Youhaiella tibetensis: one gene and its partner. The main gene of each other region encodes a partner of the protein of the gene in region 2 in a complex. Links are inferred from orthologs where the notes say so. Each region holds a gene or a part of one and is shown on either strand. Other genes may lie near its edges.

Evidence for each region. Proteins that work in one complex are often made in the same cells at the same time.
Region 1: the proteins of tsaE (region 2) and tsaD are in contact, whole or in part, in a crystal structure (PDB 6N9A), measured with the Thermotoga maritima proteins. The link is inferred for Youhaiella tibetensis from one-to-one orthologs. Residues at the interface, in WP_004082108.1 of Thermotoga maritima: Leu37, Gly38, Lys46, Lys57, Val59, Lys60, Ser61, Thr63, Phe64, Thr65, Leu66, Met67, Val69, Pro71, Tyr82, Arg83, Leu84, Asp86, Asp88, Phe89, Asp93, Ile128, Asp130, Glu131, Arg134; in WP_004082750.1 of Thermotoga maritima: Cys10, Asp11, Arg49, His50, Leu82, Gly84, Gly135, Gly136, Glu154, Thr155, Leu156, Asp157, Asp158, Ser159, Glu162, Asp165, Lys166, Arg169, Leu170, Tyr175, Lys213, Thr214, Leu217, Tyr218, Gln221, Arg222, Asn324.

The regions. Positions count from the first base shown.
Region 1 is NZ_CP041690.1:4,187,335-4,192,670, forward strand. Bases 2,436-5,336 are described here. They hold tsaD (tRNA (adenosine(37)-N6)-threonylcarbamoyltransferase complex transferase subunit TsaD), read left to right. Parts: upstream 2,436-3,310; coding sequence 3,311-4,363; downstream 4,364-5,336. Other genes in these bases: hemC (hydroxymethylbilane synthase), read right to left, coding at 2,436-3,230; FNA67_RS20525 (NAD(P)H-dependent glycerol-3-phosphate dehydrogenase), read left to right, coding at 4,353-5,324; FNA67_RS20530 (YciI family protein), read left to right, coding at 5,328-5,336. In the rest of the region: FNA67_RS20500 (heme biosynthesis protein HemY), read right to left, coding at 1-305; FNA67_RS20505 (COG4223 family protein), read right to left, coding at 302-1,525; FNA67_RS20510 (uroporphyrinogen-III synthase), read right to left, coding at 1,552-2,286; more of hemC, read right to left, coding at 2,283-2,435.
Region 2 is NZ_CP041690.1:534,479-542,034, forward strand. Bases 2,189-4,874 are described here. They hold tsaE (tRNA (adenosine(37)-N6)-threonylcarbamoyltransferase complex ATPase subunit type 1 TsaE), read left to right. Parts: upstream 2,189-3,151; coding sequence 3,152-3,598; downstream 3,599-4,874. Other genes in these bases: FNA67_RS02695 (sensor histidine kinase), read left to right, coding at 2,189-3,148; FNA67_RS02705 (nucleotidyltransferase family protein), read left to right, coding at 3,654-4,349; addB (double-strand break repair protein AddB), read left to right, coding at 4,346-4,874. Also shown: FNA67_RS02690 (DUF1810 domain-containing protein), read left to right, coding at 60-464; more of FNA67_RS02695, read left to right, coding at 740-2,188; more of addB, read left to right, coding at 4,875-7,312; double-strand break repair helicase AddA, read left to right, coding at 7,309-7,556. UniProt on the Escherichia coli protein: Required for the formation of a threonylcarbamoyl group on adenosine at position 37 (t(6)A37) in tRNAs that read codons beginning with adenine.

The sequences.
Region 1 (5,336 bases), 3.7 Mb from region 2 along the record:
CGCACCGGGTCTCCGGCCTGGAGCGCGATGAACCCCTCCGAGAGCGCTTCCACGCCCTGGTCCTTGCGCCGCTGCCGGCTGGCGCGCGAAAAACTCGACGGCGCCCCGATGATGCGGCGGATGATGGCCCAGGCCGCGATGATGAGCACCACCAGCACCACGAGGACGAAGATGGCGGTGCCCAGCCGCGGTTGCATGCGATAGCCGCCCGCCTCGAGCGAGAGCGTTCCGGGCAGGCTCACCATCCAGGCGATGGCCGCCGCGATCAGCAGGCTGGCGATGATCCAGCTGGCGAGACGGATCATGGCGTCGTCCCCGCGGGCGCCAGCGCCTGGGCGCGCAGGGACTGGAGAAGGGCATCGGCATCGGCATGGGCCGCGATCTCGACCGATACGGCCGCCGCCGGGGCCCGCATGGGCTCGGGCAGTGCCGAGAGGAGCGCCGTGGCGGCCCCATAATCGCGCCGCGCCACCGCCGCTTCGAGCTGGGAGGCGATGGCCTCGGGCGTCGTGCCCGAGATCTCGCCGGCCGGCCGGAAGGCCAGCATGGACTTGAGCCAGTCCAGGCCCGCCTCGGTCCAGTCGGCATCGGGCTTGCCGGGCGTCGCCGCCAGCATGTCGGGCAACACCGCCTCGAACTGGCGCGTGACCTCGTCCGGACGGGTGAGCCCCTGCGCCGCCCGTTCGCTCAGCGACGTCGGCACCACCGCCCCGGGCACGATCGCCTTGAGGCCCTCGAGCTCGGTGGCGAAGGGGCGACCGCTGTCAAAGGCACTCTCAAGGCTCGAAAGCAGCAACGGCAATTGCACCGCCGGCAGTTCGGGCGCCTTCTGCGCTTCGGCGGAAAGTTCGGCGATCTTGCTGTCGGCCGTGCCCACCTTGTCCTCGAGCGTGCCCAGCTTGCCCGAAAGATCGGCCAGGCCCTGCCGCATGGCCTCGACATCGCCCGAGAGCGCAGTATCGGCCGCCTCGCCCGCTCCGCTCCCCAGGCTTTCGACCCGTGCGTTGAGCGCGTCGAGCTGGGCCTTGAAATCGGTGAGGTCGGGCACCGTCGCCGGCGCCTGGGCCTTGAGCGCCGCCACCGCCTCGTTGGCCGCCTCGAGCCTGGCATTGAAATCGTTCTGCAGGGTCGAGAAGCGCTGCGTGAGCGTATTGATGGTCGCCTGGCTGCTCTCGGAGGCATCGGCCAGGCGCTTTTCGAGCGCGGCGATGCGCGGATCGGTCTGCGGCGTCGGCTGCGGCACGACGCCCCAGGCGAGAAGCCCATAGGTAATGGCGGTGCCCAGTATCGCCCCGCCGATGATCCCGGTCAGGGCCGGCGCCCAGTGAAAACCTGATTCGGCTGCCGGGGCGCCCGGCTTGCTCCCCGCTTCGGGTTTGCTCGCCGGCCTGGCCTCGGGCTTGGCCTCGGATTTGGTATCGGGCTTCGTTTCAGGCTTGGGCGCCTCCTCCGGGCGCTGCGTGGTATCGCGCGCCGAAAGATCCAGAACGGGCGGCTTCACAGGCCCGGTATTACGCTCAGCCATGGCAAGAATCCTGTTGCGGCAAAGAATTATGACGCGTTTTGCGCGCGGGCAAAAGCCAGGGCCAGCGTCATCATGGCCTCTTCGTCCGGATGACCGGCGACCAGCACCCGCTTGAACCCGGCGGCAACCAGCGGTTCGGCGGCTTTCTGGCTGATGCAGAGCACCGCGAAATCCTCAAGGCCGCGCGCCCCGATCCGGCGCGCCGTCAGTTCGGCGAAGAGGGTCGCCGTCCGGCGTGAATAGAAGAGCCCCGCTTCGATCCGGCCCTCTTCGATCTGGGTCACGATCGCATCGGGAATCCCGGCGGCGTCCCGCATCTCGTAGACCGGCACGGTGCGCACCGCGATGCCATGCCGCCCCAGCGCCGCATCGAGGTCCCCGCTCAGGCGCGTGCCCGAGGGATAGAGGATGGGCAAGGACGGGGCGGCATCGGCGATGAGGGCCACCAGGTCCTCAAAACTGCCATTGGCGCTGCGCACGTCGGAGAAGCCGAGGAACTGGGCCTCGCGCGCCGAGCCGTCGCCCACCGCGAAGACCGGCAGGTCCTGGTAGGGGCGAACGGCGCCGCGCTCGTCGAGCGAGCGCAGCGCATTGGCGCTCGAAATGGCGATGCCGCCGAACCCGTCGGGCGGCGGCAGGTCGGTCGAGAGCGTGATGCGCTGCATCAGCGGCAGCTTGACCGCATCGAGGTTGAGGGCCCGCAGGCGGACCGTGGAATGGCCGAGATCAGGTTCAGGACGGGTGACCAGGATCGTGGTCATCGCCCGCGATCCTCGAACTGGGCGAGGAAATCCGGACCGGCAAGGTCCCGCAGCTCCTGGCCCAGATCGTGCCCGATGCGCATGGCCTCGGCGGCCGCGCCCGATCGCTCCAGTTCGTAAACGGTCTGCCCGTCCGGACTCAGGATCTGCCCGAGCAGGGTGAGCTTGTCGCCATCCCGGCTGGTCAGCGCCGCGATGGGGGTGCGGCACGAGCCGTCGAGCACGTCGAGCAGGGCACGCTCGGCGCGCAGCGCATCGTGGGTCTCGGCATGGTCGAGCACGGCCACCAGTTCGCGCGTGCGGGCGTCCTCGGAGCGGATTTCGATGCCGATGGCGCCCTGCGCCGGGGCCGGCGGGAACCGGCGCGGATCGAGCAGGCTCGCCGCCTCCCCGCTCCGGCCCAGCCGGTTGAGGCCGGCAGCGGCCAGCAGCGTGCCGTCGGCGACGCCATCGGTGAGCTTGCGGATGCGGGTATCGACATTGCCGCGGAAGGGCACGATCTCGAGATCGGGCCGGAAGCGGAGGATCTGGGCGGCCCGGCGAATCGAGGACGTGCCGAAGCGCGCGCCGCGCGGCAGCCCGTCGACGTCCCTGGCCACGAAAGAGAGAAAGGCGTCGCGCACGTCCTCGCGCTCGAGGAAGACGCTCAGTTCGAGCCCGTCCGGCAGGCGCGTCGCCATGTCCTTGGACGAATGGACGGCCAGGTCGATCTCCCCGGCCAGCAGCGCCGCCTCGATCTCCTTGGTGAAAAGGCCCTTGCCCCCCACTTCACTGAGCGGGCGGTCGGTGATCCTGTCGCCGCTGGTCGAGATCGCCTGGATGGCAATGCTGTCCTCCTCCACGCCATGGGCCTGCGCCAGCAGGCGCCGGACGAGATTGGCCTGTGCCAGCGCCAGCTGGGAACCACGGGTACCGATGCGGAGGAAGGGGGAGTGAGATTGCAATTGAGCGCTGTCCTATTGTAGGCCAAGGCGGCAGGAAGGCCATAGACCAGATCGACGTGAACGGGCAAGCGACAGAGACCATTTTGGGCATCGAGACAAGCTGCGACGAAACAGCCGCGGCTATCGTCGTGCGCGACGCGCAGGGCGCCGGCCGCATCGTTTCGAACGTGGTGCGCTCCCAGCTCGACGAGCACGCCGCCTTTGGCGGGGTAGTGCCCGAACTGGCGGCGCGCGCCCATGTCGCCTGGCTCGACCATATCATTGCCCAGGCGGTTTCCGAGGCCGGAATCGAACTCAGGGATGTCGACGCCATCGCCGCCACCGCCGGACCGGGCCTGATCGGGGGCGTCCTTGTCGGGCTCACCACCGCCAAGGCCCTGGCTGCCGCGCTCGGCAAGCCGCTGGTCGCGGTCAATCACCTCGAGGGACACGCCCTCACCGCGCGGCTGACCAACGCCGTCCCCTTCCCCTACCTGATGCTGCTGGTCTCGGGCGGGCACAGCCAGTTCGTGCTGGTGCGCGGGGTGGGCCAGTACGAGCGCTGGGGCACCACGATCGACGATGCGCTGGGCGAAGCCTTCGACAAGGTGGCCAAGCTGCTCGACCTCGGCCATCCGGGCGGACCGCAGGTCGAGATCGCCGCCCGTTCGGGCGATCCGTCCCGCTTCAAGTTTCCCCGGCCACTTTTGCGTGAAGAGCGCCTCGACTTCTCCTTTTCCGGCCTCAAGACCGCCGTGCGCCTCGCCGCCGAATCGATTGCGCCGCTGACAGACCAGGACGTCTACGACATCGCCGCCGGCTTCCAGCTGGCCGTCACCGATATCGTCGCCACCCGGACGAGGCAGGCCCTGGTCCGGTTCAAGGCCGAGTTCGCCGGCGAGCCGATCCGCATGGTGGTGGCGGGCGGGGTCGCCGCCAACCGCGCCATCGGCGCCGCCCTGCGCGCCGTCACCGAAGAGGCCGGCGCCGAGCTCGTCATCCCGCCGCCCGCCCTGTGCACCGACAATGGCGCCATGGTGGCCTGGGCCGGGGCCGAGCGCCTGGCGCTGGGCGACACCGACCGGCTCGATTTCGTAGCCCGGCCGCGCTGGCCGCTCGATTCGGAAGACATGGGGCTCCATCATGGCGCTTGAAACCGTCTCGGTCATCGGCGCGGGCGCCTGGGGCACCGCGCTCGCCCAGGCCGCCGCCATGGCGGGGCGCAGGGTACGCCTCCACGGCCGCTCGGGCGACCTCGCCAGCGAAGTCAACCAGTTCCACACCAACGAGCGGCACCTGCCCGGCCAGACGCTGCACCCGGCCATAACCGGCTTTGCCGATTGCGAGCGGGTCGCCGAGGCCGATTTCATCATCCTGGCCGTCCCGGCGCAGGCCAGCCGGGAGGCCATCATCCAGGCCGGGGCCGACGCCTTCGCCGGGCGGCCGGTGATTCTGTCGGCCAAGGGCCTCGAGCACGAGACGCTGCTGCGCCAGAGCGAAGTGCTCGGTCAATTGGCCCCGCAGGCCCAGCCCTATGTGCTCTCGGGTCCCAGCTTTGCCGCCGACGTGGCGGCGGGCCGCCCCACCGCCGTGACCCTGGCAGGACGCGACGCCGAGCCGCTGGCCGCCGCGCTCGCCGGCCCGAGTTTCCGGCCCTATGCCGCCGACGACATCGTCGGGGTGGAGCTGGCCGGCAGCCTCAAGAACGTCTACGCCCTGGGATGCGGCGCTGTCGAAGGCGCGGACCTGGGCGCCTCGGCCCGCGCCGCCTTCCTGGCCCGCGCCTATGCGGAAATGGCCCGGCTGGTCGAGGCCCTGGGCGGTTCGCCCGCGACCCTGACGGGCCTGGCGGGCCTGGGCGACCTCACCCTTTCGTGCACCTCGACCCAGTCGCGCAATTACCGCACGGGCCTGGCGCTCGGCCGCGGCCTGCCGCTCGAGGGGATCGGCCTGGCCGAAGGCGTGGCCACCGCGCCCGTCGCCCGGGATCTCGCCCGGCGGCTCCATATCGACGCCCCGCTCATCGAGGCGGTCAACCTGCTGCTCACGGGCACCACCAGCATTTCGTCAATCGTTGCCGGGCTCATGGCGCGCCCGCTCAAGAGGGAGACCTGACCCATGCCGCTT
Region 2 (7,556 bases):
GGCGGTGACAACGTCCCGCCAATCAGGCACTCTGGCGGCGAGCCAGGAGGATGGCGCGCATGCTCGAGCATTTCGTCGTCGCGCAGGAGCCAGTCTACGAGACCGTGCGGGCCGAGCTTCGCGCCGGCCACAAGCGCACGCACTGGATGTGGTTCATATTCCCCCAGCTTGCGGGCCTGGGCACCTCGGTGATGGCCCAGAAGTTCGGCATCGCCTCGCTCGATCAGGCGAACGACTACGTCATTCACCCCGTTCTGGGGCCGCGGCTGATCGAATGCACCAACATGGTCAACCGTCACCTGGGAATGCGCGCCGAGGACATCTTCGGGGAGATCGATGCCCTCAAATTTTGTTCATCCATGACTTTGTTTGCGGTGGCCTCGCCCGAGCATCCGGTGTTCGAAACGGCCATCAATGCCTTTTGCAACGGGCGGTTCGATCCGTTGACGCTCGCCCGGCTCTGACTGCTTCGCGACCCTGGCAAGCCCCGATTAGCAAAACTCTTGTCACACAGACTCTTTTTCCCGATTCCCCACCCCGGTATTGTGAAGTGATTCGGTGGTCATGGGTCACGGCCGCCGGAAGCGCGCATCATTGGCGCGTTGGGCAGTAGCAGGCGTTCTCCAGGGTTGTTGCGGTCCTGGAGCGATCAGCAAAGCGTTCTTTTAAGAGGTAGGGCATGGTGCCGGAAGATTTCCGGAAACGTCGGGGATTCGCATTGAGAGCAGCGCCGCTCCTAGTGGCTGCCCCCATAGCAATCTTCGCCGCCACGCCAGCCCTCGCCCAGGCCGGCAACGCCTATACGGCCAGCGCCCTTGTCGGCGCCCTGCCGCTGGCCATCGCCATAGGCGCTGGGGCCTTCGCGCTCATGGCCATGGTGGCCCTGCGCAACACCAAGCGCGACAACCGGCTCAACCAGAGCCGCACCTCCGAACAGATTTCGGGCCTGCGCGCGCTCGTCGATGAATACGAGGCCCTGCTTGCCGGCACGCGCGAGCTCACCGTGCTCTGGAGCGAAGCCGCGTCCGAACCGAAGTTCCTCGGCCAGGCCGCCGCCGTGCTGCCGCCCGGCCGTCGCGCTGAAACCGTTCTCAACCTCCATTCCTGGCTGCCCCCCGAAGAGGCGGCGACGCTCGCCAAAGTCCTCGAGGCCCTGCGGGTCGATGGGCAGGGGTTCGACATGGGCGTTACCAGCTCGGACGGCCGCCAGTTGCGGGCCACCGGCTGGGTTTTGGGCGGCGCCGTTGCCGTGCGGCTGCGCCCGACGCTCCTGCAGCGCCAGACCGCCGCCGCCCTCGACGACAAGACGTTGCGCGCCGACATCTCGAGCGCCCGCGCCATCTTCGCGCTCATGCCGTGCCCGGCCTTCGTGCGCGACGCCAGCAACAAGCTGGCCTATGCCAACCCGGCCTATCTCCAGCTCGCCCGCACGCTCGGCAAGCCCGTCGGCGACGGGGAGATTCCCGAACTGCTCGACAGCGTCGGGCTGGGGGACAAGCCGCAATCGCGCACCGTCTCGTTTCCGACGGCGGGCGGCGGCTACGAACTGGTGGAGTTCCCGCTCACCGGCGGTCGCGCCGGCTATTTCGAGCCGCACAAGCCGGCGGTCGCCCCGGCACTGGGCGAAGGCTTCGAGCCCGGCGTCAGCCAGCTCAGCGCCGTCATGGAAGTGCTCTCCACGCCCATCGCCATCTTCAACGCGGCGCGCGAACTGGTGCAGTTCAACGGCGCCTATGCCGAGCTTTTCAACCTCAACCCCAAATGGCTCAAGCTGGGCATGGACGAGCGCTCGATCCTCGACCGCCTGCGAACCGAGGGCATGCTGCCCAACGAACCCGACTATCACAAATGGCGCGCCAAGCACCTGACCTCCTACCAGCTCACCGAGCCGACCGAGCGCGAACCCTGGCACCTGCCGGACGGGCGCACTATCCAGGTCATCGCCGCCCCGGCCGGCCCCAAGGGCGGCGTCATCTATGTCTTTGACGACATCACCGCGCGGCTGCGGCTCGAAAGCCTCAACAAGTCGCTCTCCAGCGTTCAGCGCGAAACCCTCAACGCCCTCTCCGAAGGGGTGGCGGTGTTCGGCACCAATGGCCGCCTGACGCTTTCCAACCCGCAGCTTTCCAAGCTCTGGAAGCTGCCGATGAACGAGCTGGGCACTAACCCGCATATCGACCAGATCGCCGAGGCCTGCGGCAAGGTCATGCCCGAGGATGGGATTTCGATCTGGCGCGACCTCAAGCGCCGCATCATCGACCTCAACCCCATGCGTGCCGACACCACGGGGCGCATCGCGCGCGCCGACGGGTGCCTCATCGACTATGCCGTGACGCGCCTGCCCGACGGGCAGACCATGATGACCTTCATGGACGTCACCGACAGCGCCAATTACAGCCGCGTGCTCAAGGAGCGCAACGACGCCCTGGTGACCGCCGACCGGCTCAAGGACGCGTTCGTCCAGAACGTCTCGTACGAACTGCGTTCCCCGCTCACCAACATCATCGGCTTCGCCGACCTGCTCTCGTCCCAGGACATGGGGCCGCTCAACGACAAGCAGCGCGCCTATACCGATTATATCCGCGCTTCGAGCGTGACTTTGGGCGTGCTCATCGACAACATCCTCGACCTCGCCACGGTCGATGCCGGCATCGCCGAACTGCGGCTCGATGCCGTGGACATCCAGACCCTGGTCGAAAAGGCGCGGGCCGGGCTCGCGGCCACCTTCCCCGAGATCAACGGCGAGCGCCAGCTCAAGCTGGCGGTGGAGGTGCCCGAGGGCATCGCGCCGATCAAGGCGGACGCCACCCGCCTCGTGCAGGTGCTCTATAACCTGCTTTCGAACGCGGCACGCTTCTCCGAGCCGGGCGGGGAAATCCGCCTCCTGGTCCAGGAACGCGGCGAGCGCCTCCTGTTCATCGTCGAAGACGACGGGGCGCCCATGACCGAGGAAATGAAGGCGGCCATGCTCGACCCCGTGCACAGCTCGGGACGCCAGCGCGGCGCCGGGCTTGGCCTTGCCATCGTGCGCACCTTCGTCAATCTCCATGGCGGCACCATCACCATGGAAAAGCGCGAACCGCGCGGCAATCGTGTCGTGGTCAACCTGCCGCGCGACGCCGCCGCGCTTGCCGGCGCCGCCGAATAGGCCATGGTGTTCCTGCCCGACGATGCGGCGACGGCGCAACTGGGAGCGGCGCTCGCCGCGCTCCTGCGCCGCGGCGATCTCGTGGTGCTGGAAGGCGACCTTGGAGCCGGCAAGACCGCGCTCGCCCGGGCCATCATCCGCACGCTGATGGGCGATCCGCGCATGGACGTGCCTTCGCCGAGCTTCGCCCTGGTCCAGCCCTACGAGGGCAAGGGCCTTTCGGTCATCCATGCCGATCTCTACCGGCTGGCGGCGGCGGGCGACGTGAGCGAACTCGGGCTGCTCGACGATCCGGACGCCATCGTCATCGTCGAATGGGCGGAGCGCTCGCCCGAAATCGAGGCAGAGGCGAGCGTGCGCGTCGAGCTTTCCGTCCCGCACTCGGGCGAGGGGCGCGAGGCATCCGTCACCTTCGGCGACGAGCGGAGCCTCGAGAAACCGAACGGCTGATCGTGCCTGCCGAACTCCGCTGGACTTCCCCCTCCGGGCACGGTCAAATCCGGCCATGACCCGACTCAAACCCGATGTGATGCTGCTTGCCGCGGGCTACGGCAAACGCATGCTCCCGCTCACCGAAACCACGCCCAAGCCGCTGATCGAAGTGGCTGGACAGAGGCTGCTCGACCGGGTCATCGCCAATGCGCGCGACGAGGACCTCGACCGGTTCGTGATCAACGCCCACCACCTGGCGCCCCAGATCGAGGCCGCCGCCCGCGAGCGCGGGCTGACCGTGTCGAACGAGCCCGAGCTTCTCAACACCGGCGGCGGCGTGCGGCAGGCCCTCCCTTTGCTGGCCACCGACCCTATCCTCATCATGAATACCGATGCCTTCTGGCCCGAGGGCTCGGACGCGCCGATCGGGCGGATGATCGACCTTTTCGCCGAGAAACGACCCGAGATGGTGCTGCTCTGCGTGCAGCCCCGGCGCGCCCACGGCTTCCGCCGCAGCCACGATTTCTGCCTGGCGCCCGATGCGCACGTCACTCTCGATCGCGGCCAGCCGGTGATCTATGGCGGTGTCGCGCTGGTGGCGCGCTCGGTCTTCGAGGGGGCACCCGAAGGCGCGTTCTCGCTGGCGGCGCTTTTCGACCGTAACCTCGAGCGCAACCACCTCTATGGGGTAGTTCTCGATGCGCCCTGGTTCCATGTCGGAGACGTCCAGGGACTGGCCGAAGCCGACCATCTGCTGGCTTCGGCATGAGCCAGCCGAAAGTCTATTCCATCGCCCCCGATACGCCGTTCCTGCCGACCCTGGCCGAACGCATTCTCGATGGCACCCTGCTGGGCGACTGGCCGCGCGGCGAGGACAACCCCTTCTGGCTTTCAGATATCACCATCGTGCTGCCGACGCGGCGCGCCCAGCTTGCGCTCGCCCGGGCCTTTGCCGAGCGCGGCCATGGCTTGATGCCCGACATCCGCACCTTCGGCGGGGAAGCGCCCGAAGAGGAGCCGTTCCTGCCCCCGATCGAGGCCGATCCGCTCCCCCAGCCGGTGTCGCGCCTCGAGCGCCGCCTGATCCTGGCTCGCCTCATCGAAGCCTGGTCCAGGACCGAGCAGGGGGCCCAGACGCTCTCCACCCCGCCCAACGCCGCCGAAATCCTGGCGCTCGCCGACAGCCTGGGACAGGTGGTGGACGATCTCAATACCGAGCAGGTGCCGGCTTCGGCGCTCAAGGCGCTGGCGCCTGACGAACTGGCCGAGAACTGGCAGCGCGTGCTCGGCTTCCTCAACATCGCGCTCGAAGCCTGGCCGGCGATCCTGGATGGGCGCGGCAAGGCCGATGCCAGCGCCATCCGCAACCTGCGGCTCGAACGCCAGGCCGCGACGGCGCCGCTCGTCTTCGGCGAACGCCCGGTGATCGCCGCCGGCTCCACCGGCTCGATCCCGGCCACCGCGCACCTGCTGGGCGCCTTGAGCCGGCTGCCGCGCGGGGCCCTGGTGCTGCCCGGCCTCGATCCCGACCTCGACTACGAGGCCCTGCTCAGGACCGAGGAAGCTCCGCACGGCCATCCGCAATACGGGCTGGCGCAGTTGCTGCGCCGTCTTGGGACGCCGCCATCGACGGTCGTCGAGCTCGGGCGGCCCGGCGTGCGGGCCGAGGTCATCCGGCAATCCCTGGCGCTGGCGAACGGCACTGCCCGCTGGGCGCAGACCCGCGCTGCGCTACTGCCGCGCATGGCCGAGGCGGTCAAGGGCATCACGATCCTGGGCGCGCGGACGGCCGATGAGGAAGCGCGCGCCATTGCGTTGGCGGCGCGCGGCGCCCTGATGGCGCACAAAAGCGTAGGCATCGTCTCGCCCGACCGTAACCTGGCGCGCCGGATCGCGGCCGAACTGCTGCGCTTCGAGCTAGAAGTGGACGACGCCGCCGGCTCCCCCCTCTTCCACGCGCCCGCCGGACGACTGGTGCGACAGATTCTCAGCCTTGCCGCCAACGGCTTTGCACCCGTGGACCTGGTGGCGCTGCTGCGCAGTCGCGCCACGGTGCTGGGGCTCGAGCGGGCCCAGGTGGCGCGCCTCGCCGACATTCTCGAAACGCGGGTGCTGCGCGGCCGGCGTCCGGGTCCGGGGCTCGCCGGCATCCGGGCGCTCGTCGCCGAACGGCGCGAGGAGGAGCGGCTGGCCCCGCTCCTCGATGCCCTCGAGACGGCCATCGCCCCGGTCTGCGCCCTGCTCGAAAGCGACACGCGCTTTTCGGCCGCGCTCCTGGCGCGCACGCTGGCCGAGGCCTTCGCCCGGGTGGCCGCGCCCGGCCCGATGCCGGGGCGCAGCGAACTGGAAGCCTGGGCCGAAGAACTCGGCGGACGCGAGGGCGAGGGGCCGCTGTTGCCCGCAACCGGACTCGACCAGGTGCTCTATAAGCTCATGGCCGGCTTCGAAGTGCGCAATGCCCAGCCACGGCGCGACGACATCTCCATCTGGGGGCAACTGGAAGCGCGCCTGCAAAGCCCGGACCTGCTGATCCTGGCCGGCGTCAACGAGGACATCTGGCCGGAAACTGCCGATCCCGGCCCGTGGCTGAGCCGCGGCATGCGCCTGGCGGCGGGACTGGAACCGCCCGAGCGCAAGCAGGGGCTGGCCGCCCACGACTTCGAGATGGCGTTGGGCAATGGCGAAGTCATCGTCGCCTATGCGCAACGCATGGGAACCAGCCCCGCCTTGCCCTCGCGCCTGCTCCAGCGGCTCGAAGCCTTCATCGGCGAGGACGCCAAGGCGCTGCGCGAGAAGGGCCGGGTATGGCTGGAAGCGGCACGCTCGCTCGATACGGTGGTGAGCCCGCGCGGTGCGCTGCGTCCCATGCCCCGTCCGCCCGCAGCGGCACGGCCGCGCCGGCTCTCGGTGACGGAAATCGAAACCCTTTTCCGCTCGCCCTACGACATCTACGCCAAGCATGTGCTCGGGCTGCGCCGCCTCGACCCCCTGGGCGAGGAGGTGGGGGTGCGCGAGCGCGGTACCATGATCCACGAGGTCTTCGCCCGCTTCATCATCGAAGGACACGATATCCACGCCGCCGGAGCGCTCGCAACGCTCAACGCCATGGCGCGGGAAGCGTTTTCAGGGCTCGAGGCGGTGGCAGAGCGCCGCGATATCTGGCTGCGCCGGTTCGAGCATGCGGCCCGCGATTTCCTGGCCTTCGAGCGCGACCGCGACGGGCGCATCGCATCGCGCCATGCCGAGGTTTCCGGCGAATGGACGTTCACCCTCCTCGACAATTTCCGCCTCGTGGGCATCGCCGACCGGCTGGACGTGCTCAAGGACGGCACGCTCGAGATCATCGATTTCAAGACCGGCTCGGTTCCCACACCGGCTGACATGCGCAATTTCGACGCCCCGCAACTGCTGCTCGAAGCGGCGATGGCGCGGGAAGGGGCGTTCGAGGGCATGGAGCCGCGCGAGAGCAGCGCCCTCATCTATATGAAGATCGCGGCCGGCCCCGAAGCCTTCAAGCCCACCGACTTCAAGCCGGGCCAGGGCTTTTCGCTCATGGGCGCGGCCGACGAGGTGGGGCGGCGCTTGCAGCGCCACGTCACCGAATTCCTGCTTTCCGATGCCCGGCCCATGGCCGCCCGCATCCGCCCGGACGTGACGCGCCGCTATCGCGGCACCTATGACCACCTGGCGCGCAACGAGGAATGGACGCTGCTCGAGGGGGACGAGGAATGAGCCGGCAGGTCAAGGTCTCGACCCTCACGCGCGACCGCCAGCGGCTGGCGGCGGACCCATCGGCCTCCATCTGGGTGGCGGCCAATGCCGGCTCGGGCAAGACCTATGTGCTCACCCAGCGCGTGCTGCGGCTGCTGCTTTCGGGCGTGACGCCCGAATCCATCCTGTGCCTCACCTATACCAAGGCGGCAGCCGCCGAGATGCGGGCGCGCGTTTCGGACCGGCTGGCCAGTTGGGCGGTGGC